2 regions of the Mariniradius sediminis genome follow, and region 1 is predicted to be linked to the other one. Evidence: riboswitches for the same ligand, from Rfam matches in the RefSeq annotation. Region 1 holds a riboswitch; the other holds the start of a gene.
The links. Region 1 has a riboswitch for S-adenosylmethionine ahead of L0U89_RS10250 (homocysteine S-methyltransferase family protein). Riboswitches for the same ligand answer to the same signal wherever they lie in the genome.

Region 1 (3,128 bases):
GTTTCCAAATGAGCTATGACCTTCCCATACCCGGCAGGGAAGAGGCGTTTGAGTTGTTGGCGAGGTTTGGCTATTCATTCAGCCCGTTCGAAGATTCCTGGAAAATGAATGGCATCCGGTTCAACGCAGCTCAAAGCGGTCCTTTCCTCAGAATCGGGGCGGGAATCACACTGCCGGACCAAAACTTCTTCTACCGCGATGCTTCTTTGGGTGCACACCTGGTCTATGGCCAGCATTTCACAAGGCCTGATGAACTAAACACGGTTTTGGAAGAAAACGGACTTAGGCCATTCGAAGGTCGGCCAAACAACTGGGGCTTGAAGATTTTGGGGGAAACCAAAGGCTTCCTGTATGGGATGGATTTTTACAACCTTGGCCTTTCTGGAGATGCCAACGAGTCCAAAAGCCAAACGCTGAACAGCCTCCGGATTTACGCCAATGCAGGCTTGAAGTTTTTTGAACAAAAGAATCTGGAAATGGGGGGCTTGGCAGGATTGGGTTATGGAAATATCCGGTACACGCTGACCGATAATTTCAAACCTGATTTCCCACTGTTGTTTGAAGAACCAAAACACGACGGCATGATGAAAAACGGTGGACTGATGGCAAAGCCTGAGGTATACATTGCCTACGGAATTCCCATTTCAATCAATAAAAGCCGCGTCATTCTTGGTTTACACGGAGGCTATGAACTGCCCCTAGCGCGGTATCGGTTGGGGGATTTGTCCATGAGCAAGTTCATGGCCAATCCCTATCTTCAATTCAGTCTCGGGTTTCGGCCTTAGTCCTCGACTTCTACGATCAATTCCACTTCGACGGCAATATTCATCGGCAGGGAGTTAGTGCCAACCGCAGAGCGTGCGTGTTTTCCCTTTTCCCCAAAAACCTCGACCATCAGGTCTGAAAAGCCATTCACAACCTGTGGCTGTTGGGTAAAGTCAGCGGCACTGTTGACCAAGCCAAGCACTTTGACGATCCGCTTTACCTTGTTGAGGTCACCCAGTTCCGCTTTCAATACGGCCAGTTGCTGTATCCCAACAAGGCGTGCAGCTTCTCGGCCTTGTTCCACACTGAGATCCGTCCCGAGTTTACCGGTCACAAATCCACCTTCGGGGAGATTTGGGCCTTTTCCTGCCAAAAACAGGAGATTGCCGACTCTGACGGCGTTCACGTAGTTGGCGACAGGTGCTGAGGCTTCAGGCAAAATGAGGCCGAGTTCCTTGACCCTTTGCTCTGCATCCCAAGCCACGGCAGATGCTGAATCTGTCGCTTCCGGCTTTTTTTCGGCGGGTTTTACGCAGGAGAAAGTGAAAAGGAGGAAGGCTGCAAGCAAAAATGATTTCATTGTATTCTGGATTTAGATGTGATTTTGAAGATAGACTGTTTTTCGGAAAACAAAAAGGTCAATCAGTTGACAGATTTCACTATCGGTTTTCAAATTTTCAACAAACAGGCCTTATCCATATCGAACTAACAAAGCGGACAAGATTTCGTCAAAAAATTATCAAAATCCACGAATAGGCTTTACATTTGGGCTTGCTTATCGAGAAAGACCGAGGGATGGGCCCTGCGACGTCTTAGCAACCTGAAACCAAGGTGCTAATTCCCCTTCCGGAGATGCCGGAAATAGATGAGCGGAATGAGTTTGTTTTTCTTCCGGTTCTTCCTCGCGTAAGTTTTTAAAATCAAGAAGATGAACAGAACCGAACTGCTGCTGCGGCTTTCCAAATCAAAAATCCTGATCCTCGACGGTGCCATGGGTACCATGATCCAGCGATACGGATTGCAGGAGAGGGACTTCAGGACCCCCGAGCTGGAAAACCACCCCAAGCCGCTAAAGGGCAACAACGACCTGCTTTCGCTGTCCAGGCCCGACGTCATCAAGGACATCCACAGGGCGTATCTGGAAGCCGGTGCGGATATCATCGAAACCAATACCTTCAGCGGTACGTCCATCGCACAGGAAGACTACGGCCTGCAGCATCTGGCCTATGCCATCAATTTCCATTCCGCAAAAATCGCAAGGGAAGTGGCGGACGAGTTCACCGCCAAGAATCCCGATAAACCGAGATTCGTGGCCGGTGCCTTGGGACCAACCAACAAGACGGCCTCCATTTCCCCCGACGTAAACGACCCGGGCTACCGGGCGATCACCTTCGACCAATTGTCGGAGGCCTACAAGGAACAGGTAAGGGGACTTTTGGACGGAGGTTCCGATATCCTTTTGGTGGAAACAATATTCGATACACTCAACGCCAAGGCGGCACTTTTCGCAATCCAGGAGGTTTTTGAGGAGCGGAATATCCCCCTGAATCCCGAAGAGGGGGGCATTCCCATCATGATCTCGGGTACGATCACGGATGCTTCGGGCAGGACGCTGTCCGGGCAGACGACCGAGGCGTTTTTGATCTCGGTATCCCACGTTCCGCTTTTCAGCGTCGGCTTGAACTGCGCCCTTGGGGCCAAGGAACTGAGGCCTTACCTGAAGGTTTTGTCCGAAAACGCGCCCTTCCTGGTGTCGGCTTATCCGAATGCCGGCCTTCCCAACGAATTCGGGCAATACGACCAGGGTGCCCTGGAAATGGCCGCTCAGATCGAGGATTTCCTCAAGGAAGGACACGTCAACATCCTCGGCGGCTGCTGCGGCACGACGCCGGCGCATATTGCCGAGATCGCCAAAATCGCCCAAAAATATTCCCCACGACACATAGAACTGGCAGCGACAGGAGATGAGTAGGATACACAATCCACAAGCTTTGAAACTTTCGGGTTTGGAGCCTTTGGTCTTCACGCCCGAGATCAACTTTGTCAACATCGGCGAGCGCACCAACGTCACGGGCAGCAAGAAGTTTGCCCGCCTGATACTCAACGGCCAATACGACGAGGCCTTGGAGGTGGCTTTGGACCAAGTGCGTGGCGGCGCACAGATATTGGACGTCTGCATGGACGAAGGCATGCTCGACGGCGTAGCCGCGATGCGCCGTTTTCTCAACCTGATTGCCTCGGAGCCCGAGATCAGCCGGATACCCATCATGATCGATTCCTCCCGTTGGGAGATCATCGTCGAGGGATTGAAATGCGTCCAGGGCAAGGGCATCGTCAACTCCATCAGCCTGAAGAACGGCGAG
Region 2 (3,128 bases), on a different contig from region 1:
AAATCCACTTCTACACGCCAGCTATTTTGTTCAAAGACCTCGTTTATACACCGGATGTACACATCGTAGACCTGAATATCGAGGGTGAAAAGATGAAGGCAGTTTTGAAAGACACCCAGTTTCACCCAGTGAGCGAAATGATGCTGCATGCCGACTTCCTAGCTTTCAGCCCGGAAAAACCGATCAAGTTTGAAATCCCGGTCGAAATCGTAGGTACAGCACCCGGCGTTCAGAAAGGTGGAAAGTTGGAATTCAAAACCAGAAGATTGGCAGTGAAAGGTTTGGCAGCAAACCTTCCCGATAAGATCCAAGCTGATATTTCAAATTTGGACTTGGGCAAATCAGTGAGAGTAAGTGATGTCAAGGCTGAGGGCTTTGAAATCCTTACAAGTCCAAACGTGACCATCGCGACTATCGGTATTCCAAGAGCATTGAGAGGCAAGAAAGAATAGTAACTTCTTCCAATCCAAAATCAGATTCCTGCCCCAAAAAGGCAGGAATCTTTATTTTTGCACACCTTACCAGAAACTTACACCATGAAATACCTCATCGTCGGTCTTGGCAATATTGGCCCCGAATACGAACTGACGCGGCACAATGTCGGCTTCCTCACTGTGGACCGCTTGGCAGACCGGGAAGGCGCCGATTGGAAAAGCAACCGCCTTGCCTTTACCGCCGAATTCAAACACAAGGGCCGGCAGATTCACTTGATCAAACCCACCACGTACATGAATCTCAGCGGGAAGGCGGTTAATTATTGGATGAAGGAATTGGGAATTCCCAAGGAAAACATCATGGTGATTGTGGACGATGTCGCGCTGCCTTTTGGAAAACTGCGCATGCGTGCCAAAGGCTCATCCGCCGGGCATAATGGCCTAAAGAATATCGAAGAACTGCTTGGTGGCCAGGATTATCCACGCTTGCGGTTTGGCATTGGGGATAATTTCCCAAAAGGACGGCAGGTTGAGTATGTTTTGGGAAGATTCACTGCGAAGGAATTTGACGAACTCCCGATTTTCATGGACAAGGCCATCGATATGTGCCTTAGCTTTTGCACCATCGGCATCCATATGACCATGACGCAGTTCAATGAGTGAAGGGACTTGGTGGTTAGTGGTTATTGGTTATTGGTTATTAGGTAAAAAGTCCATAGACCATGGTTTTGGGTTGGTGGGTCGAAAGACATCCGTCTATGGAAGGGATTGGGGTCAAGGGTCCGTAGCCAAAAAATTCACCCAAGATTTCCCAAATCAGACTCCAGGGATTGAATTCCCGATACCCGACCTTAAATCCGAGTTACGTTTCTTTCTCTTGCTTCTTGGTTCTTGCCTCTTGCCTCTTGCTTCTTGCTTCTTGGTTCTTGTCTCTCGCATCTCGTATCTCATATCTCATATCTCCCATCTCAAGTTCAAATCAATTTCCCCACATCCTTGCAATTCCAAGCCCTGATGCATTACTTTGCAGCACTTCAGGAAACTGATTTATAAAGAAGAGGCGAGAGAACAGGCTCGACGACCCTCTGGCAACCATTCAAAAACTATGAAAAGGTGCCAAAACCTGCCCATCTGGGAACTATAAATTGGAGATTATGACAAAGCTTTCTGTTCTTAGCCAACTTCGATCACTGGATTTTTTTAGGCTTGAGGCCTTTTCCCTGAGGATTATACAAAGACTTTCCAATCCGAAACCCACCAACCATGGACTATCGTCTATGGACTATTGTCTATTTACCACCAACCAATAATTACTCCCCACTCCAAACCTATGTCCCATTTCGAAACTGACGCCATACGGCTTTCCACTTCCAAATCCAACCAAAGGGAACATTCCGCCCCGATTTACCTTACCTCAAGCTTCACGTTCGAATCAGCTGAGGAAGCCCGTCAAATGTTTGCGGAGGAGATCGAGGGAAATATCTATTCCCGCTACGCCAATCCCAACACTTCCGACTTAATCCAAAAAGTCTGTGCCGCAGAAGGGACCGAAGCCGGAATTGCTACAGCTTCAGGGATGGCCGCGATGTTTGGAAGCATTGCCGCACTCCTGCAGCAAGGTGACCATGTCTTGGCATCCAGATCGCTATTTGGATCTACCCACCAGCTATTGACCCGCGTGTTTCCAAAATGGGGCATTACCTCCACTTATGGGGACATTTCGGATATCCAAAACTGGGAAAGCCTCCTGAGGCCAAACACCAAGATGCTCTTTATCGAAACCCCCTCCAATCCAGGTTTGGAGATCATAGACCTCGAATGGGCAGGTAAATTCGCCGAAACACATAACTTGATTTTGGTGGTCGACAACTGCTTCGCAACACCCTACCTACAGCAGCCTGCCAAATGGGGTGCACATATCGTGACACATTCGGCTACCAAGTACATCGATGGACAAGGCCGCGTTTTGGGCGGATTGATTTTGGGGAAAAAAGAACTGATCAAGGAAGTGGAGTTCTTTGCGAGGCATACCGGCCCGGCCCTCTCCCCTTTCAATGCCTGGATGCTCGCCAAAAGCATGGAAACCCTGGCTGTCCGCATGGATCGGCATTGCAGCAATGCACTCCGGGTTGCACAATACTTCGGGGGAAACAAACATTTGGATTTTGTGAAATATCCTTTCCTTCCTTCGCATCCACAGTTTGACCTGGCAAAAAAACAAATGAAGCAAGGAGGAGGCATCATTACGCTTTCCCTAAAAGGAGGTATCCAACGTGCCCAAAGGTTTATCGATTCCCTTCAGATGGTCTCTATCACGCCCAATCTTGGCGACAGCCGCAGCATTGTGACGCATCCGGCTTCCACCACACACAGCAAACTTACCGTGGATGAGCGGCAACTGGTGGGGATTTCAGACGGCTTGGTGCGCCTCTCGGTAGGCCTTGAGCATGTGGACGACATTATCCAAGATGTGGAAAGGGCATTGGATTTATCGACACAATGATCACTACTTTCAGTGCATCGTGTAGCGTTTCCAACGAGTAAGCCGTCATAGGAATACAAATCCATTACCCATGAAAACCTACCAAATTCTGATTGCGGCTGTGCTTGTCTTTTTGGCGGCTTGCCAGCCTTCCGAAGACCTGAAGCCCATTGAACCAAATCTCCGTACCCTATCCGCTGCAGAAGTCGAAT

Region 2: it holds a riboswitch for S-adenosylmethionine, as region 1 does, so the genes downstream of both, L0U89_RS11890 (trans-sulfuration enzyme family protein) here and L0U89_RS10250 (homocysteine S-methyltransferase family protein) in region 1, are expected to answer to the same signal.

The regions. Positions count from the first base shown of each region.
Region 1 covers NZ_JAKEVZ010000007.1:61,431-64,558, forward strand. Annotated here, with positions in the region: gene L0U89_RS10240 (hypothetical protein) at 1-785, shown strand, start outside; gene L0U89_RS10245 (RidA family protein) at 782-1,345, opposite strand; SAM riboswitch class I at 1,538-1,637, shown strand; gene L0U89_RS10250 (homocysteine S-methyltransferase family protein) at 1,694-2,737, shown strand; gene metH (methionine synthase) at 2,730-3,128, shown strand, end outside.
Region 2 covers NZ_JAKEVZ010000008.1:156,818-159,945, reverse strand. Annotated here, with positions in the region: gene L0U89_RS11900 (50S ribosomal protein L25/general stress protein Ctc) at 1-452, shown strand, start outside; gene pth (aminoacyl-tRNA hydrolase) at 537-1,097, shown strand; SAM riboswitch class I at 1,479-1,581, shown strand; gene L0U89_RS11890 (trans-sulfuration enzyme family protein) at 1,765-2,937, shown strand; gene L0U89_RS11885 (serpin family protein) at 3,008-3,128, shown strand, end outside.